DNA from 2 places in the Methylobacterium flocculans genome. Region 1 is predicted to be linked to the other one. Evidence: riboswitches for the same ligand, from Rfam matches in the RefSeq annotation. Region 1 holds a riboswitch; the other holds the start of a gene.

Region 1 (15,916 bases):
GCGGACATACGAGGTCGAGGATCCGGACGATAGGCATGCAGGATCCATGACCATCGCGCCTTCGCAGGAGGACGGCCTCCACCTGCAGGACATGCAAGCCGCCTTGGCGCAGCTTTCCGCCGAGCATCGAGAGACGCTGGTGCTGATCGTCCTGAACGACCTCAGCTATGAGGAGGCCGCCGTGGCGATGGGTTGCAAGGTCGGGACGGTCAAGAGCCGCGTGTCGCGGGCGCGCGAGAGGCTGACGCACATCCTCGGCCTTGAAGGCGTGGGATGGGAACGCCACGATCCGTAGCGATGACCCTCCAGTCCCGTCGAGGTGTCCCGCAAATCGAAGGGGGCGCCGTTCACGGCGCCCCGCAGTGATCGAGTTTAAGTGCCTCGATCAGGCGCCCTTGGCCTTGCCCTTGCCAGTGGCCTGCGCCTCCCCCTCGGACCCTTCCACGTTGATGCGCTCGGCGATCTGCGAGAGCAGCTCGTCCGTCTTCTTCTCCTCCTGCAGCGTTTCGTCGAGAAGCTTGGCGGCGTCCTCGTAGCCGAGTTGGCTCGCCCAGGTCTTGAGCGTCCCGTAGCGGGCGATCTCGTAGTGCTCCACCGCCTGGGCGCAGCCGACCAGGACGGCATCGGCCGCCGGGCTGTCACCGAAGTCCTCAAGGTCCTCCTCCATCTCGGAGGTAAGTCCCTGCATGGCCTCGCAGGTCTTGCCGCGGGCCGGCTTGCCGATGATCTCGAAGACCTGCTGGAGCCGCTCCACCTGGTGGGCGCTCTCCTCGGCGTGGGTCTCGAACGCCTGGCGCAACTCGTCGTGCTCGGCGGCCTTGGCTGACTTCTTGAGCGCCTTCACGGATTGCCGCTCGGCGTAATAGACATCCTTCAAGGTCTCGTAGAAGGCGTCGTTCAATGTCTTCGGCTTCGTGGCCATGGGTATGCTCTCCGATGTCATCGCCACTGCGCGCCACGGCGCAGCTTGGCGAGTGCGAAGAACGCGCGAGCACTCCGCTAGGTCCGGATCTTTCGACACCTTTTGGATAAGGGTGTGACCCGATTGACGGGCCAAGTTTGAAGCGATTCCTCTTCAGGGTTAGATGGCTACCGGCAGCCTGAACGCCATCTGCGAACATCCAAAAGCCTGGGTTGAACTTGCGGTCTTGTAAGCGGGCGACGCGCTGGTGTGGCGCCGCCGACGTCGCGGATGTTCTCGGTTGACGGCGCGAGCACGATTACTCCCCGACACTTTGTGAATTTGCCCCCGCTCCTTATATCGACGTTTGGCAGGAACGCTTTCTCAAGCGTTAGGAAGTGTCATGACGCTCTCGAAGCTCATTGCCGAGAAGGCAGAGGGAATCCGGCAGGTCGGTGCGCGCGCCCTGGAGGAGGCAAGGCGGGCGGGTGTCCCCGCCTACTATATGGACCGCTCCCTTGGCGACGGCGTCATCCGCGAGATGCCCGACGGTACGCGCGAGCGTATCCAACGTCATGAAGGCGAGGAGGTCGTTGTCGAATCCTACGGACGAAAGTTCTGAGGATCAGGGATCCGTCGCGGTCTGCACCATTCCTGGTGGTCATTACGGTTCAGGCAAATCGAGCTTCTACCGGGCGCTGGCACCACCGGGAGAGTTCCTGAACGCAGACGTCATCGAGTATCTTCCGCGTGGAAACCTCGTCCTTCAGGGCTGGGAGGAACGCGGCCTTCCCTGGGTTTGAGGGTGGATGCCGTCAGGTCCAGGGCATAACCGTACCCGTCCGCCCGCTGCACGAGGCGGACATGCCGATGGCCGATGCCTTGGATCGTTCCGGAATCGGTCGTGACGTTGAAGCTGCCGGAGGCGCGCACCGCCACGCGCCAAGCGTGGATTCCGGCCTTCTTGCCGGTCGGGACATCCGCACGGACCATGTCGCCTGTGGCGAAGCCATACACCCGCTTCTTCCGCATCAGGTACCGGCGCGGAAGACCGTGCGCCGTCAGACGGGTGCGCTGGTAGGCGCCCCGCCCCGTCGCCTTGACGACGAGGGTCGGGCGTTGCCAGCCGCTGACGCCCTCCGTCCGTCCCACGCAGGCGGCGTCGAGGGCGTGGGCCTTCGGGACGCCGAACCGCGTCCGGTTCCACTTGGTCCGGCCGCCCGTCGATGCCTCCACCGGGAGGCCGGACGCCACTAGCGCATCGTGCAGGGCGTAGCGCGTCGCGTTCATCAGCCCCGTACGAGGCAAGGCGCTCGGATCTCCCATCCGGGGGCTTGCGGATGGCAGCCGGGGGAACCGGGGTGCCTCAACGCACATATATGATTGCAAGCTAACGAATTAACTGGCACCTCCCATGATAGGGCGGTATACGAAAAGCCAAGTTAGTCGTCGACGAGCGGGAGAGAGCCGGTGCGAACCGGCCGCCGAAGGAGCAACCGCCCCGGAAACTCTCAGGCACCCGGACCGCACGTCGTTCAACACTCTGGAAAGCGGAGCGTCAGCTCCCGCCGATGGTGTAAGTCGCGACCTCGCCCGAGGCTGCGTCGAAACTCTCAGGCCGATGACAGAGGGGGCTCGCATGCACGACGCGTGCGTAGTGACCTTGGAGGCCTGCGCGAAGATGTCCCCATAGCCTGAAGTCCGCGAGCCGCCCGGCTCCCGCCCTCGCCCAACCTGCGCACCGGCTAGCTCATCCCAAGAGCTTCGATGACGACGCACGCGGCATGGTCCGCGCGGCGCGGTCGAGCATGCCTGAGGCGACGCAGGCCATCGAACCCTCAACCTGGATGCCATCCGATGTTGGCCACCCGCCGAAGCCTCCTTCTGGCCGCCGCCGTTCTCGTGCCCGGCCGCGCGCAGGCGTTCTTCTGGGACACCGAGCCCGAACCTCCCGCGGCCCCTGCGCCGGTCGATCCCGCCTCAAACCGGGATGCCTGGTTCATCGGCGTGATCCCGGACGAGCCCTTCAACGTTCCTAAGGTCGACCTGGCGCTTGTCCCCCCGGAGTTCCGCAAGCAGCTCGTGGACTATGATGGACCGGAGTGGGCCGGGACCCTCGTCATCGACACCCACGACCGCTTTCTCTACCTCGTGCGCGAGGGCCGGACCGCGATCCGCTATGGCATAGGGGTGGGCCGGGCTGGGTTCACCTGGTCAGGCACCGCAGTGATCAAGCGGAAGGCGAAGTGGCCGGGTTGGCGTCCGACGGCGGACATGCTGAAGCGTCGCCCCAACATCCCGCGGTACGTCGAGCCGGGCGTCGACAACCCGCTCGGGTGCCGCGCTCTCTACCTCTACCAGGGCGACAAGGACACACTCTACCGGATCCACGGCACCAACGAGCCCTGGACGGTCGGCGGCACGGATTCCTCCGGATGCATCCGCCTTCTGAACGAGGACATCTACGATCTCTACGGACGTGTTCCGCTCGGCACCACCGTCGTCGTGAAGACCTCGATGCCCGAGGTGATGGTGCAGCGGGAGTGGGACGGCCACCCGCGGTCCGACAACCAAGTCCTCCTTTTCGAATGAGAGCGCGATGCGAATGCACCCGCTGGAACCATCCCTCCCGTTGAGACGATAGATGATGTTCGAGACTGCAACCGCGACCCTGGACTGGCTCGGCGTCATCGTCTTCACGGTCGCCGGTGCCCTCGTGGCGTCGCGTAAGGAGATGGACTTCGTCGGCTTCGCCGTCCTTGGCACCGTGACCGGCGTCGGGGGCGGAACGCTTCGGGACCTGCTTCTCGGGTTGCCGGTGTTCTGGACGCAGCGGCCAGCCTACCTGCTGGCGTGCCTCGTCGTCTCCCTTGCCGTGTTCTTCGTCGCTCACATCCCGCAATCCCGATACCGCTACCTGGTACGGCTCGATGCCCTGGGCTTGGCGCTGTTCGCGGTGGCCGGTGCCGAGAAGGCATTGGAGGCCGGTGCGAGTGCCCTGGTGGCCGTCGTCATGGGGGTAGTGACCGCCACCTTCGGCGGCCTGCTGCGCGACCTTCTCGGAGGCGACAGCCCGAAGATCCTCAGCCGTGAGATCTATGCATCGGCTGCCGGGGTCGGAGCAGCCACCTTCGTGTTCCTGACGCTCCTTGAGGCGCCTCGTGAGCTCGCGCTCGGCGTCGGCTTCCTCTTTGCCTTGCTCCTCAGGGGTGCATCGCTTCGCTTCGAGTGGACGCTCCCGCGTTATCGCCCCCGCCCCGGCGTCCCCTACAACTGAACATGCCTGACCTTACCGCGTTTGGTTCGATTCGAGGCGCCTCTCGCAACCTACGCATCGTCGAACGACCGCTTCGCTCGGATCGGCCTGAAGGAAGAACCAAGATGGTACTCCGGAATCTTCCCTGCGGGCTGACTCTGGCCGCGTTCGTCTCGCTCTCGACCCCTTCCGGCGCCGCGTTTGCGCAGGCCAATCCGAAGGCGTTGCCCGGGCCGACGGACGAGCAACTCACGAAGCTCAAGGGCATCTACGAGGATCTCCACGCCAACCCCGAATTGTCGATGCAGGAGAAGCGCACCGCCGGCATCGCCGCGAAATGGCTCAAGGATCAGGGTTTCGAGATTACCGAGGGCGTGGGCGGCACGGGCGTCGTCGGCATCCTGCGCAACGGCGATGGCCCGACCGTGCTTCTGCGTGCCGACATGGACGGCCTGCCGATGAAGGAGAACACCGGTCTTCCCTACGCCAGCACGAAGAAGGGGACCGATTCGGCGTCCGGCCGGGAAACGGCCATCGCCCATTCATGCGGACACGATCTGCACGTGACCTGGCTGATGGGCGCGACGCAGATCCTGTCCGCCAACAGGGACAGGTGGCACGGCACCGTCATGGCCGTGTTCCAGCCGGGCGAGGAGATCGGCGAGGGCGCAAAGGCCATGGTCGACGATGGCATGGTGAAGCGCTTCCCCAAGCCGGTCGTCACCCTGGGGCAGCACGTGTTGCCGTTCCCCGCCGGACAGGTGCGCCTCGCCAGCGGCCCGGTGCTTTCCCGGAGCGACAGCCTGAAGGTGACCTTGTACGGGCGCGGCGGGCACGGCTCCGGTCCAGAATCCACCATCGATCCGGTGGTGATGGCCGCCGCCACGGTGATGCGGCTCCAGACCATCGTCTCGCGCGAGGTCTCGATGAGCGACAGCGCCGTGGTCACGGTCGGGTCGATGCAGGCCGGGTCGAGCGCGAACATCATCCCCGACGAGGCCCAGCTTCAGCTGAACGTCCGGACCTACGACGACGCGGTGCGGGACAAGGTGCTCGCGTCGATCAAGCGGGTCGTCGACGGGGAGGCCTCCATCTCCGGCGCCCCGAAGCCGCCACTCCTCACGATGCTCGGACAGTTCCCCCTGACGGTGAACGACGAGGACGCGACGGCCAAGGTGACCGAGGCCCTCAAGCAGCGTCTGGGGGCCGACACGGTGCAGCCCGCCAGCAGCGCGAACGCCAGCGAGGACTTCACCGTTTTTGCCCGCGCCTGGGACGTACCGTCCGTGTTTTGGTTCGTTGGCGGGACCGATCCGAAGCTTTACGCCGAGGCGGAGAAGAGCGGAACCGTGAATGCGCTTCCCGCGAACCACTCGCCCGAATACGCCCCGGTGCTGACCCCGACTTTGCGGACCGGGGTCGAGACCATGCTCGCCGCCGCCGGTCACTGGTTGGTGCCCGCCGCCCCGAAGCCCTGAGCAGTCGACGGGACCGTCGATGACCCGCTCCCCTCGGACGAGCCATCGACGTCTTCGGGGTTGACGGTTTGAACAGCCAAGCTTAATCTTCGAACGTCGAAAAGATTCAGGCCGGTGAGGTTAGTCCGGCCCTCGCGAAAGCGGGAAAAGTCGCCTTGTGCGGACCCACGGCATCACCCCCACCCCGGGGATGGTGCAATGCTGGGCGCGGCGCCTCGTCATTCTCCATCCTTCAGGATGAGAGAACGACATGCACGATTCGAAGACCCTCCTCCTCGCCCAGGTCCTGATCACCTTCATGATGGCCGGGGCCATGTCCGGCATCATGTCCATGATCACCCTGGGCCCGACTACCGAGTGGCTTCACGCCTGGCCGAAGCAGTTCCTCATCGCGTGGCCCATCGCCTTCCTGCTGACGCTGGTTGTCAGTCGGATCGCCTTCGGCATCTCCGCACGCCTCATGGGTCGACGCACCGTCCGGCCTGGCGCCCGGAGCGCCTGAAGCGCGGGAGTGCCGGAATGCCGGAATGCTGGCCTTCCACTGTCATGAACACCAATTCAGAGGATCGACGAATGCCCGTTGAAACGCCGGCGGCGGTAAGCCCTGCCCGCATCGGCCACGTGAACCTATCGGTTACCGAACTCCCACGTTCGCTCGCCTTCTACCGGGACCTACTCGGGATGAAGATGACGAAGCTGCTCGGCGAGGCGGTGTTCCTGTCCTTCGGCGGCTACCATCACGACCTATGTATCAACACATGGCGCGGCGCAGGCGGAACGCCGAGTCCGAAGGACGCGACCGGCCTCCATCATTTCGCGATCACCTACAGCGACCTAGGTGTCGTTGCCCAGAAGGTTGTTCAGCCTTTGCCAGGGTGTCTGTCGGCTGAGGGCTGAGTGGGTTCGATTGGTGTTGTAGTGGTCGATCCAGGGGCTCATGGCCTGTGTCCGGTCGGCGGACGAGGCGTAGGGCACGGCGTAGATCCATTCACGCAGCGAGGTCTGGATGAAGCACTCGGCCTTGCCGTTGGTGCGCGGCGTGTAGGGCCTGGTCCGGACGTGTCGCAGGCCGGCCTCGGCGAGGAGATCGCGGAAGGCATGGCTGCAGTAGGCCGAGCCGTTGTCGCTCATCACGCGCTCGACGGTGACGCCATGTCGGGCGAAGAACGCCAGCGCCTCACTCATGAAGGTGATGGCGCTCTGCTTGGTCTCGTCGGGCAGAACGGCCGTGTAGGCGAGGCGCGAGGCATCGTCGATGGCCACATGCAGGGCCTCCCAGCCGATGCCGCGCCGGCCGTCGCGCCGGTTGCCGGTGATGCGGTGACCGACGCCGTCGATCCGACCGAGCTTCTTCGTGTCGATGTGGATGAGTTCGCCCGGCCTCTCGCGCTGATAGCGGATGACCGGCGGCCGAACTTCGAGCGCGCTCAGCCGGCCGAGACCGAGACCGCGCAGGACCCTGCCGACGGTGGAGCGTGGAAGCGCGAGGCGTTCGGCGATGGCCTGACCCGTCAGCCGCGTGCGCCGCAGAGCCTCGACCTGCATGCGGATCGCGGGCGTGACACGCACCGTTGGCCGGAGGGGGGCCGAGCTTCTGTCGCGAAGGGCCCCCACGCCGCCCGTCCGAAAACGGGCCAGCCACTTGTAGGCCGAGCGCTCGCTGATGCCAGCAGACTGTGCCGCCTCGGCCACGCGCCAGCCGTCGACCAGGATCCGGTTCACCAGAAGGGCTCGACCATGAACCGTCATACGGGCATGCTGATGGGTGTTCATCCGAGGCACTCGGTCAGGGTTGGTTGGCTTCGCAACCCCAGCCTCTCACCCCCGCCTCGGGTGAACAACCTTCATAGCTTCGACACCTAGGCGCCTTGCAAGCGGTCATCCGACGCGTGCAATCCGCCGGCATTCCGATTGAGCAGGTGGTTGACCACGGCGTGAGCCTGTCGGCGTATCTGTGCGATCCGGATCTGAACGGTGTCGAACTCACCTGGGATCGACCGGCAGGGACCTGGTGGTCCGAGGATGGGATGCTTCGCATGGGCCACCGTCGCATCACCCTGGAGCAGTTGCTGGCAGGCGATCAGCGACAATCTCCGTCATTTCCATGATCTTACGGTGCAACCTTATGGTCCCAGTCAATCTCTACCTTAAGTTCGCACCAAGAGATCCTGCATCGCCGGCGGAGTCTTCTGTGCGATGCTCTGCACCATGGTTTGCGAACTTATGGTTTGCTTCATACCATCATACATAAATAGGACAGGTTCGGCTTCTTGTCTTAGGTTATGCCATGGAGCGCAAGCATCCAAGCCTTGAAATCCTTGATGGCATCCTTCCGCGTCGGCAGGCCTTGCGTCGTCCCGGGTTCCTCCGCGGCGCTGGAGATCGTGTGCGGGCATCAACCCTTAGGACGAAACGAGCCGAGACATGCCGCGTGACCTCGAAGGGCGGCTGATCCTGGCCTGCCGGTGACCGGGCGCCGTCACGGATGAGGTGTGGGCGTGAGACGCAGGCATGTTCCCCAAGGGTCCTGCACGAAAAGCCCTTCGGCATTCTCGCCGGCGGGCTGACCGGCGTACCGGTACCGCCCGCGCACGTCAGCGAGGTCGTCCGCGTCCGCGTGCAACTCGACCTCCGCGAGGCCCGTCGTTCCCTTGGTTCGCTCGGTCGCGCCAGCGCTGTTCCAGATGTTGCCGGCAAGCTGGTGATGGTAGCCGCCCGATCCAAGGAACAAGGCGCCAGGATAGCGACACATCACGTCGAGGCCGAGCAGGCCGGCATAGAAGCGCTCCGTCGCGTCCAGGTCACCGACCTGAAGGTGGACGTGCCCGACGCACGATCCCGCCGGCATGCCGGCCCAGGGAGCGCGGACGGCGTCGATGAGCCCGGCGCGGTCGAGCCGCTCGTTGCGCATCAAGACGGATCCGTCCTCGGCCGTCCGCCATTCCGAGCTCGGGCGGTCGACGTAGATCTCGATGCCGTTGTTCTCCGGATCGGTCAGGTAGACCGCCTCGCTGACGGAGTGGTCGGCGGCACCCGTGGGCGTGATGCCGCGCCCCTCGGCATGCAGGAGCCAAGCGCCTAGGTCGGCGCGGCGGGGCAACAGGAACGCGGTATGAAACAGCCCCGCCTCCTGGGGTATCCACTGTCGGGCATTCGGATCCCCCCGAAGCACAAGGAGAACCGTGTCGCCCGCGCCAAGCCGCACCGTACCGGGCTCACCTGAGACCGCGTCGAGTCCGATGACGTCCTGGTAGAACCGCGCGAGTGCGCCGAGGTCGTTCACGACGAGGGTCACCGCGCCGATCCGGTAGGGTGCCCCGGCCAGAATAGAATCCGCGACGTCGGTTGCGAGGCTTGGTGCCGGCTCTTCCATGTTTATGCCTCCGAGAACGGCAGGCCCCAGGTCATGACTATGCTGTGGAGCGAGGTTCCGAGACAATAACGCGGTCGACTCGCTAAGGAGCCACATGGCATTCGGTCAAGTGGGAAGGATGCGGGCGGTTTGAAGCGGCGAACCGTGCGGACGACGAACTCGACGGGTTTACCCGGGCGCGGGGAAGGGTCGGGTGGGCCGCCCAACGATTGACTCCACTCCGATGAACGGGGGAGGTCCGACCGCCATTCGCTTCTCGCTTGCCGGAACGACCCGGATCGGTCTCGATCCTTGTCGCCGCACAGGCCGGTGACATGCCTGCGTGGGGCAAGCGTTGCCCCGCAAAGACCTTTGTCAGGTAATCCGCCCGTCGGGCGCTTTCAGAGTTTCGGAGGATAACGGACATGCAGGTGCCTCAAGCCGGGATGCCATGGTGGAGTTGGACCTGGCCCGCCCTGGCCCTGGTGCTTCTTGGGGCGGCGCTCATGACGGAGCCACCTGTCATCCTGCTCGCCGCGGCCGGCATCGTCCTTGTCGCGACAGTGTTCGCGGCGGTTTTCCATGCGGAAGTCGTCGCTCACCGGGTCGGCGAACCTTTCGGCACCCTCGTGCTGGCGCTTGCGGTCACCGTGATCGAGGTCGCGCTCATCGTCTCGGTCATGCTCGGCGGCGGCAGCGGCAAGGCGGAGCTTGCGCGCGACACCGTCTTCGCGGCCGTGATGATCATCTGCAACGGCCTGGTAGGGATGTGCCTGCTCTCAGGGGGCGTCCGGCACAGCGTGCAGGGCTTCCGGCTCCATGGGGCGCTCGCAGCACTCGCGGTTCTCGCTGCCCTCGTCACCCTGACCCTGGTCCTGCCGAACTTCGTGAGTACCGCCGGACCGGTCTTCACGGTGCCCCAGCTCCTGTTCGCCGCAGTGGCCTCCCTCGTCCTCTACGGCTCCTTCGTCTTCGTGCAGACCGTACGACACCGGGACTATTTCCTGCCGGAGGGTGGCACAGGCGACGAGAAAGAGCATGCCGCGCCACCGTCCAGCAGGTTGGCCCTGGCGAGCTTCGGCTTGCTCCTCGTCTGCCTCGCAGGGGTGGTGGGGCTCGCCAAGGTGCTCACGCCCACGCTGGAATGGGGCATCGACGGGCTCGGCATCCCCAAGGCGGTGACCGGCATTGTCATCGCGATGCTCGTCCTCATGCCCGAGGGGCTCGCCGCGGTACGGGCGGCACGTGCCAACCGGCTCCAGACCAGCATGAACCTCGCGCTCGGCTCGGCACTGGCATCCATCGGCCTGACCATCCCAACGGTCGCCTTGGTCTCCGTGCTCACCGGCCAGCCGCTCAGCCTTGGGCTCGGATCCAAGGATCAGGTGCTCCTGGCCCTTACCCTCCTTGTCGCCGTCATCACCCTTGGCACCGGGCGCACGACCGTGCTTCAGGGGATCGTACACCTCGTGATCTTCGCCTCGTTCCTGTTCTTCGCCGTGCTGCCTTGAGGGGCCCGCAGGCGCGGTGGGCTTGGCTTACCTCGGTGGCCCTCTCGGTCGCGCCTGCTGAAGGCTCGGTTCGCGCCTTCGGCAACGTCACCAGCGTGCGAGCAGCACGACCGCTGTCGCTGCGACGGAGGCGACGAGGCAGCCCTCGAACAGCAAGGGTGTGCCGAGTTGCTCCAGCCAGCGTGCCGTGCCCAGCACCAGCAGCATGATGGCGATGGCCATGGCCCGTGCGGCGATGATCCTCATCGAGATCCTCCTCGGTGGGCCACCTCGACTGCGTTCGTCGAAGGGCCCGGACCTGTGCCTGCGCTTGCAGCGACGGCCCTGACATTCCCGTCCATCTCGGCGGAAGTCCATTGTCAGGGTCATTGCAGGACTGGATGCATCACGGCAGCCGGCGCCTACCCGAGCACAAGCCTCGGACCTGACGGTCCGACCTCGGGCCGACCGGCAGTCGGTGGCAGTAGAGGCTGGCACCCGAGATCGGAACGAGGCGGCGGGACCACGAGGACGTCCGGGCCCGCCCTGGACAGGACGTCCTCGGTGACGCTTCCGAAAATCGCCTTCCTCAGACCCGTACGGGCATGCGTGCCAATCACGAGCAAGTCCGTGGGAATGCGCTCGGCGATGCGGGTGATGGCCTCGGGCGGGGAGCCTTCCTCCGTCCGCCTCGACCAATCCCGGTCATCGAAACCGCCGCTCGCGAGAAGCGCCTCGATGTCCTCGGCGGACTTGGAACGGCAAGCCTCGACGTAGCCGTCGATCTGGTCGCGCTCGACCCCGAACCCGGACAGCTTGGACTTTCCCGGTGCCTCGAAGGCATGCAGGACCGTGACGTGCGCGCTGTCCACGAGCTTAAGCTCACCCGCGCTTCCCAGAGCCCGTTTCGACGCATCCGAAAGGTCGACTGGGATCAGGACCCTCTCGTAAGGGGACGCCGCGAAGCGCCTGACCACGAGGACCGGGCATCGAGCGCTTCGGACCAGGTTTCGGACGGTCCGACCTGCATTGCGGGAAGGTCCCCGATGCGAGGAGCCGACCACGATGAGGTCGGCATCATGGTCCTCCGCGGCGTTCAGGATCTCGCTGGAGGGGTTACCTCGGACGACGAGCGGCTCGCACCGGACGCGGTAGAGTTCGGGCACCACGGCCACCTGTTCGACGGTCATGCGCTGGGCCTCGCGAATGTCCTGCGAGGTTTCCCGGCAACCCGGGCCGTCCACGACGTGCATCATGATGACCGTCCCACGGCTCTGCGCGGCGAGGATGCCTGCGCGGCGCACAGCCCTTTGCGAGCGGGGCGAGAAATCGGTGGCGACGAGAATACGCATGGATCCTTCTCCTGAGAGCGCAGATGACGACGAAAGGCTGAATGGCTCGGCACCCCGACCTTCGCTTCCACGCTCGCGCGGGATCGAGCGAAGGCTAGCCGCTATTTTAAGCGGCCAGGAAGCCATCGGGGATTGTCGGGCTGGTTTCTATGAATGGTCATTGACCCCGAGCGGAGAGCGTTCGACGCTGTCCGACTTCGGGGCTTAGCGGCCTGCGACGAGGCGGCCGGCTCTCTGGTTCAAAGGATGACTCGAAATAAACATAGCACTTACTAGATAATCAATCGGAAGGTTTATTCAAGTTTTCGTCCGGGAAGTGGGCTCGGTATTCAGCAGCGGACTAGCCACTCGCCTCCATCGCAGTCCAGGCTGCCTTGTCGCCGGAGCGAACGGCCCCCTCGATGCAGGCGGGCAGGCCCGTGTCGGTCCAGTCGCCGGCGATGAAGAGGTTGCGAAACTCCGTGCGCGTCCGGGGCCGAAGCCGGGCCGCCTCGGGCGTGGGCGCAAAGGTCGCTCGCTTCTCGCGGATGACCTGCCAAGGCGGCGGTATGTCCGACAGGCGGGTCATGTAACGGCCGGTGACGTAGGAGACCTCGGTCCAGATGCGATGCGCGAGTTCCGGTCGGCTCGTGTCGTCCCCGTCCGTCGCGCTGACGGTCACCGAGATTCGATCCGGAAAGGCGAAGATCCAGTCCGACAACCCGTTCACCACACCCGTCAGCCGCGGCATATCGGCAGGGCAGTTCACGGCGAAGTGGATGTTCGCGATCCCCCGATGATCCGTCGGGACCTCCAAACCCGGCACGATGTCGGCCGTCGCCCGGGGAGGAAGCGCGAGGATGACCTGATCCCCAGGCGCCAGCCGCATCGAGCCGTCGCTGAAGACAAGACCCACGACCCGGCCCCCTTCATACGCCAGGCGGTGCAGACGAACGTTGTGACGGACCACTCCCCCTCGCGCCTTCAGGAAGCGCGATGCCGGGTCGACGAAGGCCTCCGACAACCCGCCATGGGCGATGACAGGCCGGCAGGCATGCCCACCCTCGCCGAAGGTCTTGCGCAAAACTTGTGCGGTAAGGGTCGCGTCCGCATCCCTGGGGTCGATGTTCATCGCCGCAAGGAGGACGGGGCGCCAGAGCCGCTCATAGAGTTCACCCTCGCAAGGAAGGACATCCGAGACCTTCGTGCCTGGCCTTGCCGAAAGGAGGCGGAGGATCGATGCGTAATCGGTCGCCCGGGTGTCCGGGACGCGTCGGGCGGGATCGAGGATCCACCACGGCACGCGGCCCTGGTTGAGGCGTAGCGTCCAGCGCTCGCCGGCGGCGAGGTCGATGAAGGGAAACTCCGCGCGCGCATGCACGGCGAGCGCCTCGCGGCCGCCGACGCGATCCAGGAACGCGAATGTCGCCCCGTTGCCCGACAGGACAAGGTGGTTGCCGTTGTCGATGGTCATCCCGAGTTTCGGGTCGTGATAGGACCTGCAACGGCCACCGGCATGGCCCGCGGACTCGTGTACGAGCACCGTGCGCCCGGCTTCCGAGAGACGCACGGCCGCGGCGAGCCCCGACAGCCCCGCGCCCACGACGTGAACGACACCCGTCATCGCGTGTCCCTCCGCTATCGTACGAAGACGTTTCGGAACTGCCAGGGGTCGCTGGTGTCGATATCCTCGGGGAACAGGCCCGGGCGACCGGTCAGCGGCGTCCAGTCAGTGTAGACGCCGATCACGGGGCCGAGATACGGGGTTTGCACTTCGAGGCAGCGGCGGAAGTCCATCTCGTCCGCTTCGACGATGCCGGCCTCCGGGTTCTCCAGGGCCCAGACCATGCCGGCGAGCACCGCCGAGGTCACCTGCAGGCCGGTGGCGTTCTGGTAGGGGGCGATGCGGCGGGTCTCCTCGATGGAAAGCTGCGAGCCGTACCAGTAGGCGTTCTTGGCGTGGCCGTAGAGGAGCACGCCAAGCTCGTCGATGCCGTCCACGATCTCGGTCTCGTCGAGGATGTGGATCGTCTCCTGGACCTTGCCGCCATTGCCGAACATCTCGTGCAGCGAGAGCATCGCGTCGTTGGCGGGGTGGTAGGCGTAGTGGCAGGTCGGCCGATAGGCGGCGCGCTCCCCTTCCAGGACGGTGTAGTAATCCGAGATCGAGACGGCCTCGCTGTGGGTCACGAGGAAGCCGAACTGCGCTTGCGCGGTGGGCGTCCACGAGCGCACGCGTGTGTCGGCGCCGGGCTGGAGCAGGTAGATCGCGCAGCGCGAGCCCTTCTCCTGGTCGTGGGCGTTGTCCGGACGCCAGGTCTCGTGGGTGCCCCAGCCGAGCTCGGCCGGCTGGTTGCCCTCGGAGACGAAGCCTTCCACCGACCAGGCGTTGACGAAGACGTCCTGCGGCTTCGGGGTCTTGGCCCGCTGGGTGTCGCGCTCTGCGATGTGCACGCCCTTCACGCCGACCTCGCGCATGAGGGCGGTCCAGCCGGCACGATCCTTCGGCTCGGGGGTCTTCAGGCCGAGATCGCCGGCAACGTTCAGAAGCGCCTGCTTGACGAACCACGACACCATGCCGGGATTGGCGCCGCAGCACGACACCGCGGTGGTGCCGCCCGGGTTGGCCGTGCGCGCGTCGAGGATCTCCTGGCGGAGCGCGTAGTTGGTGCGGTCGACCTGGCTCCTGTTCTTGTCGAAGTAGAAGCCCGGCCAGGGCTCCGCGACGGTGTCGATGTAGAGGGCGCCGAGCTCGCGGCAGAGCTCCATGATCGCACGCGAGGAGGTATCGACGGACACGTTCACGCAGAAGCCCTGACCGCCGCCCTCGGTGAGGAGGGGCGTCAGGATCTCGCGATAGTTCTCACGGGTGAGCGCCACCTGCTCGAAGCGCAGGCCGTGCTTGTCGGCGAGCGGCTTATGCGCGTCGGAGGGCTCGATGACCGTGAAGCGGGCCTTATCATACTCGAAGTGACGCTCGATCAGCGGGAGCGTGCCGCGCCCGATGGAGCCGAAGCCGATCATGACGATGGGACCGCTGATTCGGCCGTGGACGGGCCATATGGGCTCGGTCATTGTTCTGGTTCCTGTACGTGAGCGAGATTGCGACGGGGCTTGAGCCCCGGCCGAAAGGCCGTCCGCCCTGAGGACGGGAGCGACTTAGGGTGGGTGGGGATCGTCCTGATCGGAACAGGAACGTGGGTCACCCCGACCCGTCCCGGGCCGATGGTCGGATCGTCAGGCAGTCCGCGAAGTCAGCATGCCGTCGCCGGCAGGAAGCTAAACCGGAACTGGCTGCTTACCCCAAGCCAAAGACCGAACTCCGCGGGCTGCGAAGAACTTCGCATGACCTTGTGGTCCGACCGGATGACCATGACGTCGATGGATGACGGCAATCACCGGAAGCGGCCGCCCTGCGCCAATTTGGCGAAGCTGTGCGCTTTCGCCAAGCCACCGTAAACGGCGCCTGGGTAGGACTGAACTGTTCCGGAAATTAACCCTGGAGCGGGCCCCGCCTTGAAAGGCTGGCCAGGCGCCAGGGCTTAGGAGCCTGCTTGCAGGCTGCCCGCACGCCCCAAGAGGCGAATGCTCTGTAAAAGGTTCGACATCGTGGCACGCAGCATAGGCTAAGCCGTACGGGTGTCAACGAACGTCATTCCGTAGTCGGGGTTTCCTGCATCGGAAGGAGCCACGGCAGGCAATTGACAAGCAGGACGACTTCCGGGAGGATCGAAGGATCATGCGCAATTCTTGGCCTCCCCATCGGGACCTGCTTCGGGCAGGGAGACTTATCGCGGGCGAGTAGCCCCGAGCCGGAGGTGCCTGCGTGCACTGACCGCTCGGGGATTGCGTGCTGGCTTACGCCAGGGCCAACCAAAATCATCAAGTATTTCACCGACGGGTAGCAGTCCATACGGCTGGCTTGTTGGCTCACCTGCGTCGTGACCTGCTGTCGGATCAGCGGCGGGCACGTCCTTGCGGGAGAAGAAATCATGGACACTTCCAAGCCCGACCCCACAACCACCTTGGCAACCGGCCCCCGGGACGATTGCGACGGGGAGAGGGCGGCGCAAACTGCGCTCAATGTAGTCCCGCTAGTACGCACCGT
Region 2 (15,916 bases), 170 kb from region 1:
CAAGAAGGCGGAGCACGAGGGCTTCACGGTGATGAACGTGGCCGACGCCGCCAAGCAGGCCGACGTCGTCATGATGCTCACCCCCGACGAGCTGCAGGGCGACATCTACAAGGAGTCCCTGGAGCCGAACATGAAGCAGGGCGCCGCCCTCCTGTTCGCCCACGGCCTCAACGTGCACTTCAACCTCATCGAGCCCCGCAAGGACCTCGACGTGCTCATGGTCGCCCCGAAGGGGCCCGGCCACACCGTGCGCGGCGAGTACCTCAAGGGCGGCGGCGTGCCGACCCTGATCGCCATCGCGCAGGACGCTTCCGGCAACGCCCACGACCTCGGCCTCTCCTACGCCTCGGCGAATGGCGGCGGCCGCGCCGGCATCATCGAGACCACCTTCAAGGAAGAGTGCGAGACCGACCTGTTCGGCGAGCAGGCCGTGCTCTGCGGCGGCCTCGTCGAGCTCATCAAGGCCGGCTTCGAGACCCTGGTCGAGGGCGGCTATGCCCCCGAGATGGCCTATTTCGAGTGCTTGCACGAGGTGAAGCTCATCGTCGACCTCATCTACGAGGGCGGCATCGCCAACATGAACTACTCGATCTCGAACACCGCCGAGTACGGCGAGTACGTCACCGGCCCGCGCATCGTGACGCCGGAGACGAAGGCCGAGATGAAGCGCGTCCTGAACGACATCCAGTCGGGTAAATTCACCCGCGACTGGATGCTGGAGAACAAGGTCGGCCAGACCTCGTTCAAGGCCACCCGCGCCAAGCTCGCCGCCCATCCGATCGAGGAAGTCGGCGCCAAGCTGCGCGGCATGATGCCGTGGATCTCCGAGAAGGCCCTGGTCGACAAGGCTAAGAACTGACGTTTTGGGATGATGCAGCCGGGCTTTGCTCGGCTGCACGTCGCGGAGGAAGCCGGTGTCGCGGGAGCGGCGCCGGCTTTTTCGTGCGCGACAGCGGGCCATGTCACCTTCGTCATGGGGACGAAGGAGCCCGCCCACTGTTGTGCTTCACCAGATTTCCCGCGATCATGCTCCGCAACGGCCGCCCACCTGAGAGCAGCCGAAACGCGGAGGACACCCATGGCATCGCTCTACTACGACGCGCATCGCGCGCTCCAGGAAGAGTACAACACCGTCAAGCTCGCCGAGCGGCTGGATACCGGCTGGGTCCATGACGAGATCGGCAAGGACGAGGCCGCCTTCATCGGCAGCCGGGACATGTTCTTCCTCTCCACCGTCGACCCCGACGGCATGCCCACCGTCTCCTACAAGGGCGGCAGCACCGGCTTCGTGAAGGTGCTCGACGCCAACACGCTCGTGTTCCCGGGGCTGGACGGCAACGGCATGTGGTACTCGATGGGCAACATCGAGGGGCAGTCCAAGGTCGGCCTGCTGTTCATCGACTTCGAGACCCCGCACCGGGTCCGCATTCAGGGCCATGCCCGGATGCTGCGCGACGATCCCCTGATGGCCGAGTACACCGAGGCGAAGTACCTCGTGCGCGTCGAGGTCACCAAGGCCTGGGTCAATTGCCCGCGCTACATCCACAAGTACCAGAAGGTGGCGCAGAACAAGTATGTGCCCCGGCCCGAGAAGGAGACGCCGCTCGCCCTCTGGAAGCGCCTCGACATGGTGGGCGACGTGATCTCCGATGAGGATAAGGCCCGCGTCGCCAAGGAAGGTCAGCTCGACCTGGCCGAGTACGAGGCCCGGGTCGCGCGCGGCGAGAGTTGAGCCGCGACGCGCTAGCCCGCCCGTCGCGCGACGATGAAGACCCGCGGGAAGGCGAGCAGGCGCCTTCCGTCATGGCGGGGCGGATACGCGTCCTCGATCGCGGCCGTATAGGCGGCGAGGAACGCGGCTTGCGCGTCGGGCGTCAGCGGGTCGAGGAAGGGCCGCAATCCCGTGGCGCGGACCCATTCGACGATGGCGGCCGCATCCGCCATCCGGTGGTGATAGGCCGTACGCCAGACATCCACCTCGGCGGCGAGCGGCGCCAGCACGTCGTAATAACCCCCCGGATCCAGCATGCGCCCGAGCCGGCCGGCCAATGCGGGATCGCCGATCGCCCCGGCCCAGGGACCGGTCCGCGCCACCTCGCGCATCAGGCGGTGCGACGGCTCGGCGAGGTTGTCGGGCATCTGCACGGCGAGCACGCCGCCGGGCGCCAGGAGGCCGAAGAGCCGGGGCAGCAGCACCGGATGGTCGGGAAGCCATTGCAGGACCGCGTTGGCGTAGATCAGGTCCGGTGCACGGTCCGGCTGCCAGGTCGCCGCGTCGGCCTGCGCAAAGGTGAGGTCGGGCAGGCGGCTGCGCGCGCTTTCCAGCATGGCCGGTGACGTGTCGAGGCCGATCACCTCCGCTTTGGGAAAACGGGCGGCGATCAGGGCGGTGGAATTGCCCGGGCCGCAGCCGAGATCGTAGGCGAGGCACGGTGCCTCGAGGGGAACCCGGGCAAGAAGCTCGGCCGCCGGTCGGGTGCGCTCGTCCTCGAAGCGGGTGTAGAGGGCGGGGTTCCAGTCGGTCATCGAAATCTCCGCGCTCTGTCCCCGTCCGATGCCAGGCTCGTCCGCGTCAGGGTACGGGCCGCAGGCGCGGCCCGCGCCGGACGAAACCCACGATGTCCTTCACGGCGTCCAGGGTCGGGGCCGCGATGGCCTCGGCGCGCTCGGCGCCGTCGGCCAGAACCGCGTCGATCTCGGCCGGGTCGGCCACGAGGCGCTTCATCTCGGATCCCAGCGGCGCCAGGGTCTCGACGGCCAGTTCCACGAGGGCGCCCTTGAAGGCGGAGAACTGCGCGCCGCCGTAATCGCGCAGCACGTCCTCGCGCGACACGTCCTTCAGGGCCGCGAAGATGCCGACGAGGTTGTCGGCTTCGGGCCGTCCGGCGAGGCCCGCCACCTCGGAGGGGAGGGCGTCCGGGTCGGTCTTGGCCTTGCGCACCTTGGCGGCGATGGCGTCGGCGTCGTCGGTGAGGTTGATGCGCGAATTGTCGGAGGCATCCGACTTCGACATCTTCTTGGTGCCGTCGCGCAGGGACATGACGCGCGCCGCCGGGCCGCCGATCAGCGGCTCCGTGACGGGAAAGAACCCCGCACCCGCGTCGTGCCCATGGGCGGCGATCGACTCGGCGAAGTCGTTGTTGAACTTCTGGGCGATGTCGCGGGTCAGTTCGAGGTGCTGCTTCTGGTCCTCGCCCACCGGCACGTGGGTGGCGCGATAGGCGAGGATGTCGGCGGCCATCAGCACGGGATAGGCGTAGAGCCCGATGGACGCGTTCTCGCGGTCCTTGCCGGCCTTGTCCTTGAACTGCGTCATGCGGTTCAGCCAGCCGAGGCGGGCGACGCAGTTGAAGATCCAGGCGAGCTCCGCGTGCTGGGGCACCTGGCTCTGGTTGAAGACGATCGAGCGCTTCGGATCGATGCCGGCGGCGAGGAAGGCGGCGGTCACCTCGCGGATCTGCCCCCGCAGGGCAGCGGGATCCTGCCACAGGGTGATCGCGTGCATGTCGACGACGCAGTACAGGCACTGCGCATCGCGCGCCTGCATCTCGACGAATCGCTTGATCGCACCGAGATAGTTGCCGAGATGCAGGTTCCCGGTCGGCTGTACGCCCGAGAACACCAGTTCCTTGAACGCGGTCATCGCGCGGGGTCCTCGTGCGGATTGGGGTGAGGCGGCCGCCGACGCAACGCGGCTCGGCCAAGCGCCGGTTTCTGGACGCCGCGCCGGGACCGGTCAAGGCGTCCTGCAGCCCGATGCCCCCATCACGGTTCGCGGATCGCTCCGCCCGCCCCCATCCGGGCCTGTCCCTCGGGGCAAAGGTCGAGCAGCACACACCGGCCGCAGGCCGGATTGCGATGATGGCAGACCTGCTGCCCGTGCAGCATCAGCACTTCGTGATTGTCGTAGAGCGCCTGTGCGCTCCAGTCGTCGGGAAGCTGCGCCCGCAGGATCGGGTGCGAAGGCCCGACATCGACCCGGGAACCGATCAGCCCGGTGCGTTGCGCCACCCGGTGGTGGTGACTGTCCACCGGCAGGGCCGGCATCCGCAGCACGCTGAAGGACAGCACCGCCGCGCTGGTCTTCGGCCCAACCCCGGGGATCGCCTCAAGCCAGGCGCGGGCCTCGTCAACGGCGAGGTCGCGCAGGAAGTCGAGGGTGAGGGCGCCGTGGCGCGCCCGCACGGCGCCGAGGATCGCCTGCAGGCGCGGCGCCTTCAATTCGGGCCAGGTCACGCCCGCGATCGTCGCCTCGACCTCGGAGACGGGAGCGGCCAGCATCGCCTCCCAGTCGGGATAACGGGCCCGCAGCGCCTTGAAGGCGCGACCGGATTCCGCGTTTCGGGTCCGGTGCGAGAGCAGCGAGGAGACGAGTTCGCTCAACGGATCGAGGCTGTGGAAATACGGGATCGGGCAGTCGTAGACCGGACACAGACGCGCATGGATCGCCAGCGCCTTGTCGGACAGGGCGGGATCAGCGAGGGCCGGCTCGGCCTTCGTGGAACGGGTCCGGCGGGGGCGGGGGCCGGCGAGGTCGTGCCCGGATGCGATCGGCATAGGGACGGAATCCGCGCCCCGTCGCTCGGTTCCCCGAACCGGTCGGAGACCGCCACGGGTGACGGATTTGCGCGAGCGTCACGCCGCCTCGCCCTCGCATGTCTTGCGTGATGCAGTGCAATGTGAAACCCTGACTGGGTCAGCAAAGGCGATACGGGAGAGCCCAGGCCGAGAGTTTCGCGTTCGAATCTTTTGAGCCATGGCGCCGACGGAGCAACCACCCCCGGAAACTCTCAGGCACAATCACCGTACCGCTGGACAATCTGGAGAGAGGCGCCTGACGGCGTCCACCGAAGGAGAAATCCCGAACCGCTCCGGCGGCTCGGGAGAAGCTCTCAGGTACCCGTGACAGATGGGGGCAACCGGAAACGCTCGTATGCGCGTCCGGCGCCCTTTGTCGTGGAGTGATCCGATGTCCCCTGATGTTGCCCGCACGCCCCTGCACGCGCTCCACCTGCGCCTCGGTGCCCGCATGGTCCCCTTCGCGGGCTATGCCATGCCGGTGCAATACCCGGCGGGCCTGCTCAAGGAGCACCTGCACACGCGGGCCGAAGCCGGCCTGTTCGACGTCTCGCATATGGGGCAGATCCGCCTGACGCCGCGCTCGGGCGACATCGCCGACGCGGCCCGCGCCCTCGAAACACTCCTGCCCATCGACGTGCTCGGCCTGAAGCCGGGACGCCAGCGCTACGGACTGCTCCTCGATGCGTCCGGCGGCATTCGTGACGACCTCATGGTCTCGCACTGGGGCGACAGCCTCCTCCTCGTGGTCAACGCCGCCAACAAGGTCGCCGACGAGGCCTATCTGCGGGCGCACCTCTCCGAGGTTTGCACGGTGACCGTGCTGAACCGTGCCCTCATCGCCCTGCAGGGGCCGGGGTCCGAGGCGGTCCTGGCCCGCCTCGCGCCGGAGGTCGCCGCCATGCGCTTCATGGACGTGCGGGCTTTGGATCTCGCCGGGGCCCCCGCCCTCGTCACTCGCTCGGGCTATACCGGCGAGGACGGCTTCGAGATCTCCGTGCCCGAGGACCGGGCCGAGGCCTTGGCCGAGGCGCTGCTCGCCGATCCCGCCGTGCTGCCGATCGGGCTGGGCGCCCGCGATTCCCTGCGCCTGGAAGCGGGCCTCTGCCTGCACGGCAACGACATCGATGTCGGGACCGACCCGGTGGAGGCCGGGCTGTCCTGGGCGATCCCGGCCGTACGCAGGCGGGGCGGGGCCCGCGCCGGCGGCTTCCCCGGGGCCGCGCGTATCCTCGACGCCCTGGAGACCGGCCCGGCCCACCGCCGCGTCGGCCTGCGGCCCGAGGGTCCGGCCCCCGTGCGGGCGGGCGCGCCGCTCTTCGCCGACGAGACCGGCGCGGCGATCGGGCAGGTCACCTCGGGCGGCTTCGGGCCGAGCCTCGGGGCTCCCATCGCCATGGGCACCCTGCCGAGCGCGCTCGCGACACGCGGCACCCGCGTGTTCGCGGAGGTGCGCGGCAAGCGCCTTGCCCTCACGGTCGCGGCGCTGCCCTTCGTTCCAGCGGGCTTCAAGCGCGCCTGAGCCGTACTGCCAACAACCAGGAGAGATCGATGCGGAAGTTCACGGACGAGCACGAGTGGCTCGACTGCGCAGGTGACGTCGCTACGGTGGGCATCACCACCCATGCCGCCGAACAGCTCGGCGACCTCGTCTTCATCGAGTTGCCGAAGGTCGGTGCAAAGCTGACCAAGGGCGAGGCGGCGGCGGTGGTCGAGTCGGTGAAGGCGGCCTCCGACGTCTACGCGCCGGTCTCCGGCGAGGTCACCGAGGTCAATGCGGCGGCGGTGGCCGACCCGTCCAGCGTCGGCGCCGACCCGCAGGGCGCCGGCTGGCTCTACCGCCTGCGCCTCGACGACCCGGCAAGCCTCGACGACCTGATGGACGAGGCGGCCTACGCCGCGTTCGCGAAGTAGCGCCAACGAATCGATCCCCGGAACGCGCCCTCCTTCCCCTGTGGGGAGGAGGCGGAGGTGGGGGTGGCTCCGCCGGCCTTCGAAGCGTGAGGGTCACCCGACGACCCCCATCCTCAATCCCTCTCCGCAAGGGGCAGGGAAACGCGCCCTCATTTCCGCAACAGCGACATTCGAGGCCCCCATGCCCCACGACCGCTACGACCCCTACGACTTCGCCAACCGCCGCCATATCGGCCCGACGACGCAGGAGATCGACGCGATGCTCGGCGTCTTGGGCGCCGACAGCCTGCACGCCCTCATGGACGAGACCCTGCCGGCGGACATCCGGCAGGAGGAGCGCCTCGACTTCGGAGCCGCCATGACCGAGCGCCGGGTGATCGAGCACATGCGGGGCATCGCCGACCGGAACCGGCTCCTCGTCTCGCTGATCGGCCAGGGCTATCACGGCACCACGATGCCGCCGGTGATCCAGCGCAACATCTTCGAGAACCCGGCTTGGTACACCGCCTACTCGCCCTACCAGCCCGAAATCAGCCAGGGTCGCCTCGAGGCGCTCCTGAACTTCCAGACCCTGGTCTGCGATCTCACCGGCCTCGACATCGCCAACGCGTCGCTGCTCGACGAGGCGACGGCGGCGGCCGAAGCCATGGGCATGGCCCAGCGCATCGCCCGCAACGGCCGATCCGCCTTCTTCGTCGATGCCGAGTGTCTGCCCCAGACCATCGCGGTGCTGCGCACCCGCGCCGCCCCCCTCGGCTGGGAGATCGTGGTCGGCGACCCTGCCACGGATCTCGATCCGGGCGCCGTGTTCGGCGCGATCTTCCAGTATCCCGGCGTCTGCGGCGGGATCTCCGACCTGACCCAGCCCATCGCGGCCCTGCACGCGGCGGGCGCCGTCGCCGTCGTCGCGGCCGACCCGCTGGCGCTGACCCTCCTGACCTCGCCCGGCGAGATGGGCGCCGACATCGCCATCGGCTCGATGCAGCGCTACGGCGTGCCGATGGGCTATGGCGGCCCGCACGCCGCCTACATGGCCACGCGCGACGCCCACAAGCGCACCCTGCCGGGTCGCCTCGTCGGGGTCTCGGTGGATGCCCGCGGCAACCGGGCCTACCGCCTCGCGCTCCAGACCCGCGAGCAGCATATCCGCCGCGAGAAGGCGACCTCGAACATTTGCACCGCGCAGGTGCTGCTCGCGGTCATTGCCAGCATGTACGCCGTGTTCCACGGCCCGCGCGGGCTGCGCGCCATCGCGGCCCGCGTCCACCGCGACGCGGTGCGCCTCGCCGCCGGCCTGGAAGCCCTGGGCTTCACGGTGGAGCCGGAGCACTTCTTCGACACCATCACGGTCCGGGTCGGCGCGTTCCAGGGTGTGATCCTCGCCCAGGCGGTCGCCAACGGCGTCAACCTGCGCAAGGTCGGCGGCGACCGCATCGGCATCACGGTGGACGAGCGCACCCGGCCGGACATTCTCCAGGCCGTGTGGCGCGCCTTCGGCGGGGTGGATCTGGCCTATGACGAGGCCTGGCCCGAGCCCCGCCTGCCCGAGAGCCTGGTGCGCACCTCGGATTACCTCACCCACCCGATCTTCCACATGAACCGGGCCGAGAGCGAGATGACGCGCTACATGCGCCGCCTCGCGGACCGCGACCTCGCGCTGGACCGGGCGATGATCCCGCTCGGCTCCTGCACCATGAAGCTCAACGCCACCGCCGAGATGCTGCCGATCTCCTGGCCGGAATTCGCGGAGATCCACCCCTTCGTGCCGGTGGATCAGGCGCAGGGCTATCACGCGCTGATCGGCGACCTCTCCGAAAAGCTCTGCGCGATCACCGGCTACGACGCGATCTCGATGCAGCCGAATTCGGGCGCGCAGGGGGAATATGCCGGGCTCCTCGCCATCCGCGCCTATCACCTGTCGCGGGGGGAGACGCACCGCACCGTCTGCCTCATCCCCTCCTCGGCCCACGGCACCAACCCGGCCTCGGCCCAGATGTGCGGCATGAGCGTGGTGGTGGTCGGTGCCGACGCGCAGGGCAACGTGGACCTCGCCGACTTCCGCAAGAAGGCCGAGCAGCACGCCGAAAACCTCGCCGCCTGCATGATCACCTATCCGTCGACCCACGGGGTGTTCGAGGTTCAGGTCCGCGAGATCTGCGACATCGTCCACGGCCATGGCGGACAGGTCTATCTCGACGGCGCCAACCTCAACGCCCTGGTGGGTCTGGCGCGGCCGGGCGACATCGGTGCCGATGTCAGCCACCTCAACCTGCACAAGACCTTCTGCATTCCCCATGGCGGCGGCGGCCCCGGCATGGGCCCGATCGGCGTCAAGGCCCACCTCATCCCGTTCCTGCCCTCCGATCCGCAGACCGGCGAGGCGGGCGCGGTCTCGGCCGCCCCCTACGGCTCGGCCTCGATCCTGCCGATCTCGTGGAGCTACGTCCTGCTGATGGGCGGGCGCGGCCTGACCCAGGCGACCCGCATCGCCATCCTCAATGCCAACTACATCGCCAGCCGCCTGAACGGGGCCTTTCCGGTGCTGTATTCCGGCGCGCAGGGGCGGGTGGCCCACGAATGCATCATCGACGTGCGGCCCTTCCAGAAGAGCGCAGGGGTCAGCGTGGACGACATCGCCAAGCGGCTGATCGATTGCGGCTTCCACCCGCCGACCATGTCCTGGCCCGTGGCCGGGACCCTGATGATCGAGCCCACCGAATCCGAGACCAAGGGCGAGATCGACCGCTTCTGTGACGCCATGCTCGCAATCCGCGAGGAGATCCGCGCCATCGAGGAGGGGCGGATCGACAAGGCGAACAACCCGCTGAAGAACGCCCCCCACACGGTCCGTGACCTCGTTGGGACCTGGGAACGACCGTATTCCCGGGAAGCCGCCTGCTTCCCCTCGGGCAGCCTCGGGATGGACAAGTACTGGCCCCCGATCAACCGGGTCGACAACGCCTACGGCGACCGCAACCTCGTCTGCTCCTGTCCGCCGGTCGATTCCTACAGCGAGGCGGCGGAGTAGCGCCGGCGCCTCGACCGCTCCCGCCCCGGGGACCAGGTCCCTGATCCCCGGGGCGGGGCATCGCCGCGCGACCCGGGAGCCTGGCGCCTGGCTTCGGCAGAAAAAATACACCCTGACCGGAGAGACTCGCCGGGAGAGCGCCGGCATGCATTGTCGGGACGGGTCGCGTTGGGCTTTCGTTTCGCGCGGGATCGGAGCCTCCTGAAGATGACGCGGCCTTCCAAGTGCATGAAAGCGATCGTCCTCTTCGTCGGCACGCCTCTCGTCTGCCTCGGCTCGGTCTGGTCCCCCGCCGCTGCGCAAACCGTCATTCGCGTGGACCCACACCGGGCGGGCCAGGGGAGCGGCCACGTCGTCGCCACGCTCGGTGACGCGATCGCGCGCCTTCCGGCCCTCCGGCGCGCCGGACACGATGCGATCGTCATCGAACTCGCATCCGGCCTTCATCGCTTGGAACGTCCGGTCCGCATCGACGAAGCGGGAGCCGGACGACCGGGCGCATCGCTGATCCTGCGCGGACCCAAGGATGGCTCGGCACGGATCAGCGGCAGCGTCCCCCTCCGGCGCGTCGAACGCCCCGTCCCGTCCGGCGCACCATCGGACCAGCGGCGCGCGATCGTCGCGTTCGCCCTGCCGCAGGCCGCCGCCCTGGAGCCCAGCATCGAGGTCAAGCGCGTGCACAGCGTCGTGGCCGCCCCGGTCGGCCTCGAGATCTTCGACGCCGACGGCGCACTCACGCCGGCGCGCTGGCCGAATACGGGCTGGTCGTCCCTCAGACCGCCCGAGACCGCGGCGAACGACACCACCCTGCGCATCACCCCGCAGCAGGCGACCGCCTGGAGGAAGGAGACCGACCTCTGGGTGGCGGGCTATCTCGGGGCGGACTGGTCCTATGAACAGTTGCCCGCCCTGACGCTCGACGACGGGGCCGACACGCTGCTGCTGCGTGACAGCCCGCGCGACATCCTTCGCCCCGGCGCACGCTTCTACGTCTCGCATGCCCTGGCGGAACTCGATCGCCCGGGGGAATGGTGGCGCGATCCCGCCGACGGGATCGTCTACCTGATCCCTCGGCGGCCCGGCCCGAACACGGTCGAGGTTTCGCGCGCCGAGGGGCTCATCCGGATCGTGGGCGCCCACGATTTGCGGATCGAACATCTGACCCTGGAGCGGGTTCGCGGCGATGCGGTGTCGATCGAAGGCTCCCGGGACATCGTCATCGCGGATTGCCGGATCCGCTGGGCGGGCGCCCGGGGGGTCGTCGTCGAGAAATCCGTCCGCTCGGGCGTGCGCCGCTCGCTCATCGCGGATACGGGCGAAGGCGGCGTCACCCTCGACGGGGGTGATCGCCAGACCCTCACACCCTCGGAAAACTTCGCCGAGGACAACCGGATCGTCCGCTTCTCACGCCTCGGCCGGACCGAGAAGTACGGCATCCGCCTCGAAGGCGTCGGAGCCCGGGCGGTCGGGAACGTCGTCGCCCATGCGCAGCACATCGCGATCGGTTTCAAGGGCAACAATCATCTGATCGCGCTGAACGAGCTGACCGACGTCGTCAACGAAACCTCCGATGCCGGCGCGATCTATACGGGCCGGGACATCACGGCCCGGGGCACGATCATCCGGAACAACTTCCTGCACGATCTTCGACCCGCAGGGGGATTCGAAACGAAGGGCGTCTATCTCGACGATCGCGCGAGCGGGATCCGGGTCGAAGGCAACCTGTTCCTGCGCGTCCCGCAGCCGGTCTTCATCGGAGGCGGGCGCGACAACAGCGTCGTCGGCAACGCGTTCATCCGATCGGAACCCGGTGTCTTCCTCGACGGGCGCGGCGTCTCCTGGCCCCTGCGGCCGGGGGGGCCCCCTCCAGTCCTGAGCCCGGACAGCGACGAACAGCGCGATCTGCGCGCCATGCCGGTCCGCTCGCCCGCCTGGCGCACGCAGTACCCGGACCTGGCGACGTTCAACACGGACGAGCCGGCCCATGCCAAGCGCAACGCGATCCAGGACAACGTCACCCTCGGCTCGACCCTCCTGCAGATCAATCCGGACGCGGATATCGGCCGGCAGCAGGTGGGTGGAAACCGGACCCTCGAGGCGATGGGCCTGACTCCCGACGCCGGCACGAGCTGGTCACGCGCGGTGGACCTCGCCCGTCTGCCCGGATTGCCGGATCTCCCGCTGGACAAGATGGACCGACGCAGCGCACCGGAGGTGCCGGCGGATCCGGATGGCTTACCCGCGTCGGGCCATCCACGACCCCGCCCCTGACGCCCGTGTCGGACCCATGACCCGATACCGTCGCCGGGACCGCGTCCGCCCCGGTGTCGATCGTGAGGCTCGCGGAGCGGAAGAACGAGATGTCTGGAACGCGCTACACGATCCTGCCCAGCCCCATCGGCCCCCTCGTGCTCGCGGGGGCCGGCGAACGCCTGGCCTGCATCGGCTTTCCGGCCGGCAAGGGCGCCGTGACGCCGGGCGCGGACTGGCACCGGGACGACACCGCCTTCGGGCAGGCGCGATCGCAGCTCGATGCCTATTTCGCGGGCCGCCTGACCCGGTTCGACCTCGCCCTCGACCCGCGCGGCACGCCGTTCCAGCGCGAAGTCTGGCAAGCCCTCACGGAGATCCCACCCGGGGAGACGATCTCCTACGGCGAACTCGCCCGGCGCATCGGGCGGCCCAAGGCCAGCCGGGCCGTGGGCGCGGCCAACGGCGTCAACCCGTTGCCGATCGTCGTGCCCTGCCATCGTGTGATCGGGGCCGCCGGCGCCCTCACGGGCTTTGCCGGCGGCCTGGAGACCAAGCGCTTCCTGCTCGCCCTGGAGCGCGGGCAGGGCGCTGCGCCGCCGGGACAGCTCGCCCTGCCGTGAGGGCGACCTACTTCGGGAGCGCGTAGATGTTCACGTCGAGCTTCTCGTCGGCCTTGTCGGTCAGGTCGGTGACGTATTCCTCGATGAAGCGGTCCTGCACCACCACGTCCTTGGCGTCGAGATAAGCCGTCAGGGTCTCATAGGTGCCGTCGATCTCGTCGTAGGAGCCCTTGTGCGGGAAGCGCAGGGCGCGCCCGCTCGGGGTGGTGCCGAAGCGCAGGCCCTCGGAGTCCGCCGGCTTCGGATCGGGCATCGCCGCGATCGGGATCATGGCGTCGTACTGAAAGCCGTCGTCGTCGGTCTTGGCGAAGACCGCCAGCGGACGGCCGACGGCCTGGATGCCGGCCTTGGCGAGGTCCGCCTCGATGCGCTGGAAGGCGGCCTTGAGGCTCGGCACCGCCTCCTCCCACTTCGCCCGGCCCGCCAGGATCGCGGCGGGCTTGGCGGGCAGCGAGACCTCGTCCACGTCGTTGGCGTCCCCCGGCGTCGCCACCAGGGTCTGGCGGGAGCCGGCCGGCGGTGTGGCCACGGGCGCCGCACCCGCCTGCGCCGGGACCGGGATATCCGGGACGGCCGGGTTCTTCGGGTCGGGGTTCGTGGTGGTGGGCAGGGGGCTGGTCGCGGCCGGCGGCGCGGCCGGCTGGGCGAGAACGGGCAGTGCGGCGCAGATCCCCGCGAGGGCGAGGCAACCGGCGAGCAGCGGAGAACGAGAGCGGGTCAAGGGGCGGGCTCCGGAAGGTCGCTGAGGCCCGGCTGCCGTCGTGTCGGACGACCCCGGAGAATCGCCACAAGGTAGTGGCGACCGCGACGTCCGGCGAGGCGTCCCGAGTGCCGGCCCGCACGATGGTGTCGCGGCGCGGCCCTTCTGCAACGTTGCCGCGCCCTCCGCCCCCGTGCGCGCCCCGTCGCTTTGGCCTATAGGCCGCAGGATGGAACCCCCGAGGACGAGGACGAGAGACACGGCGGCATGAGCGAGCTTGCCCATCGACGATTCCTGAAGATGCACGGCGCCGGCAACCAGATCGTGGTGCTGGACCTGCGCGGCACCGCCATCCGCGTCGCGGCCGGAGAGGCACGCGCCATCGCGGAGCACCCGCGCTCGGCCTTCGACCAGCTGATGGTCATCCACGACCCGCGCCTGCCCGGAACCGACGCGTCGCTGCGCATCTACAATACGGACGGCTCCGAATCCGGCGCCTGCGGCAACGGCACCCGCTGCGTCGCCTACGCGATGCTCGACGACCCCGCCATGGCGCGCCCGGCGGAGAGCGGCCGGCTGACCCTCGAGACGCAGGGCGGCGTGGTCAGCGTCAAGCGCGTCGCCGAGCGCTCCTTCACCGTCGATATGGGCCGGCCGAAGCTCGCCTGGGACGAGATCCCGCTGGCCGAGCCGTTCCAGGACACGCGGCGGATCGAGCTGCAGGTCGGTCCCATCGACGATCCGGTGCTGCACTCGCCCGGCGTCGTCAACATGGGCAATCCGCACGCGATCTTCTTCGTCGAGCGCGACCCCGACAGCTACGATCTCGCCCGCATCGGCCCGATGCTGGAGAACCACCCGATCTTTCCGGAACGCGCCAACATCTCGATCGCCCAGGTGGTCGCGCCCGACAGGATCAAGCTCCGGGTCTGGGAGCGCGGAGCCGGCCTGACGCTGGCCTGCGGCACCGCCGCCTGCGCCACCGTGGTGGCGGCCTCGCGCCTACGCATGATCGGGCGGGGGGCCACGGTGCATCTCCCCGGCGGTGACCTCGTCATCGAGTGGCGGGCCGACGACCACGTGCTGATGACCGGCCCCGTGGCGCTCGAATGGGACGGCAACTTCCCGCCGGAGATGTTTTCACCCGAAGGCTCGGCCTGAGCATGGCAGTGGAGACCCTGACCTTCGGGTGTCGCCTCAACACCGTCGAGTCGGAGGTGATGCGCGGGCATGCGACGGCGGGGGCGGAAAGCCGCGACCTCGTCATCGTCAACACCTGCGCGGTGACGGCGGAGGCCGGGCGCCAGGCCCGCAAGGCGATCCGCCGGCTCGCCCGCGCCCGGCCGGGGGCCGAGATCGTGGTGACCGGGTGCGGCGCGCAGGTGGAGACCGCCGCCTACGCCGCGATGCCGGAGGTTGCGCGCCTCGTCGGCAACGACGCGAAGGGCCGGGCGGAGACATGGTCGGAGCCGAGCCCCCCCGAGGCCCGCGCTCGCGTGGACGACATCATGGCGGTGCGCCAGGCCGCCCCCACCCGGATCTCCGGCATCGCCGGGCAGACCCGAGCCTTCGTGCCGGTGCAGAACGGCTGCGACCACCGCTGCACCTTCTGCGTCATCCCGTTCGGGCGCGGCAATTCCCGTTCCGTCGCCCTGCCCGACGTGATCGATCAGGTCGCCCGCATCGTGGAGGCGGGCGGCTGCGAGGTGGTGCTTACCGGCGTCGACCTCACCGCCTGGGGCCGCGATCTTCCCGGGAGCGCAAGCCTCGGGCACCTCGTCCAGGCGATCCTCGCACGGGTGCCGGGACTCGGGCGGCTGCGCCTCTCCTCCATCGACTCCATCGAAGCCGACGCGGCCCTGATGGAGGCGATCGCCGGCGAGCCGCGCCTGATGCCGCATCTCCATCTCTCGCTCCAGGCCGGGGACGACCTCATCCTGAAGCGAATGAAGCGGCGTCACACCCGCGCGGACGCGATCCGGTTCTGCGAGGCCGTGCGGGCCTCACGCCCCGGCGCGGTCGTCGGGGCCGACCTCATCGCGGGCTTTCCCACCGAGACCGAGGCGCAGTTCGCCCGCTCCCTCGACCTCGTGACCGAATGCGGGCTGACGCATCTGCACGTCTTCCCCTACTCGCCACGCCCCGGCACGCCGGCCGCGCGGATGCCGCCGGTGCCGGACGCGGTCGTACGCGAACGCGCGGCCCGCCTGCGGGAGGCCGGGGCGGCGGCCCTCGCGACGCATCTGGCGGGGGAGGTGGGGCGCCGGCACCGGGTACTCACCGAGCGCGGCGGCATCGGGCGCACGGAAGGGTTCACGCCGGTGCGCCTGCCGCCCGAGACGCCCGCCGGCGTCTTTCGCGAGGTGACGATCGCTGGGCATGACGGACGCGTGCTCATCGCCGCCTGAGGCCGGCGCCGGGGCGGCGGGGTCAGGCCCCTGTTGCCGCCGCGTATCCGCACGCTTCGAGCCCCGCCCGCATCTGTGCCGGGGCCGGAGCTTCCACCCGGATCGGCGGCTTCTTCGGATAGAGCGGCAGGCTCAGGGCCCGCGCATGAAGCTGGAGGCCGGGGCCGCCGCTGCGGGGCGCGGTGCCGTAGATGGGGTCGCCGAGGATCGGGTAGCCCATCGCGGCGCAATGCACGCGGAGCTGGTGGGTACGCCCGGTGACCGGCGAGAGGGCGAGCCAGGTCAGGCCGCCCCCGCGCCCAAGCACGACGAAGCGCGTCAGCGCGGGGTCGCCCGCCGGGTCGGCCTTCATCCACCAGGAACGCGGGTCGTCGGAGCGGCGGGCCAGGGCCAGTTCGATGCTGCCGGCCTCCTC

Evidence for each region. Region 1 has a riboswitch for glycine ahead of OF380_RS25795 (L,D-transpeptidase). Riboswitches for the same ligand answer to the same signal wherever they lie in the genome.
Region 2: linked by a shared signal. The riboswitch ahead of gcvT (glycine cleavage system aminomethyltransferase GcvT) and the one ahead of OF380_RS25795 (L,D-transpeptidase) in region 1 are both predicted to bind glycine.

What each region holds. Positions count from the first base shown of each region.
Region 1 covers NZ_CP107532.1:5,406,619-5,422,534, reverse strand. Annotated here, with positions in the region: gene OF380_RS25815 (sigma-70 family RNA polymerase sigma factor) at 1-295, shown strand, start outside; gene OF380_RS25810 (YciE/YciF ferroxidase family protein) at 386-922, opposite strand; gene OF380_RS25805 (hypothetical protein) at 1,305-1,523, shown strand; gene OF380_RS25800 (hypothetical protein) at 1,634-2,209, opposite strand; glycine riboswitch at 2,349-2,438, shown strand; gene OF380_RS25795 (L,D-transpeptidase) at 2,759-3,493, shown strand; gene OF380_RS25790 (trimeric intracellular cation channel family protein) at 3,549-4,178, shown strand; gene OF380_RS25785 (amidohydrolase) at 4,283-5,635, shown strand; gene OF380_RS25780 (DUF2798 domain-containing protein) at 5,886-6,137, shown strand; gene OF380_RS25775 (VOC family protein) at 6,209-6,532, shown strand; gene OF380_RS25770 (IS481 family transposase) at 6,470-7,408, opposite strand; gene OF380_RS25765 (VOC family protein) at 7,504-7,743, shown strand; gene OF380_RS25760 (VOC family protein) at 8,115-9,008, opposite strand; gene OF380_RS25755 (calcium:proton antiporter) at 9,413-10,498, shown strand; gene OF380_RS25750 (hypothetical protein) at 10,586-10,744, opposite strand; gene OF380_RS25745 (universal stress protein) at 10,900-11,829, opposite strand; gene hpnE (hydroxysqualene dehydroxylase HpnE) at 12,170-13,432, opposite strand; gene OF380_RS25735 (homospermidine synthase) at 13,447-14,883, opposite strand.
Region 2 covers NZ_CP107532.1:5,580,437-5,596,352, reverse strand. Annotated here, with positions in the region: gene ilvC (ketol-acid reductoisomerase) at 1-859, shown strand, start outside; gene OF380_RS26565 (pyridoxamine 5'-phosphate oxidase family protein) at 1,079-1,732, shown strand; gene tam (trans-aconitate 2-methyltransferase) at 1,744-2,526, opposite strand; gene trpS (tryptophan--tRNA ligase) at 2,573-3,643, opposite strand; gene OF380_RS26550 (endonuclease III domain-containing protein) at 3,766-4,557, opposite strand; glycine riboswitch at 4,702-4,816, shown strand; gene gcvT (glycine cleavage system aminomethyltransferase GcvT) at 4,970-6,100, shown strand; gene gcvH (glycine cleavage system protein GcvH) at 6,130-6,492, shown strand; gene gcvP (aminomethyl-transferring glycine dehydrogenase) at 6,674-9,520, shown strand; gene OF380_RS26530 (right-handed parallel beta-helix repeat-containing protein) at 9,728-11,791, shown strand; gene OF380_RS26525 (methylated-DNA--[protein]-cysteine S-methyltransferase) at 11,881-12,393, shown strand; gene OF380_RS26520 (GyrI-like domain-containing protein) at 12,401-13,114, opposite strand; gene dapF (diaminopimelate epimerase) at 13,361-14,254, shown strand; gene mtaB (tRNA (N(6)-L-threonylcarbamoyladenosine(37)-C(2))-methylthiotransferase MtaB) at 14,257-15,501, shown strand; gene OF380_RS26505 (RluA family pseudouridine synthase) at 15,524-15,916, opposite strand, start outside.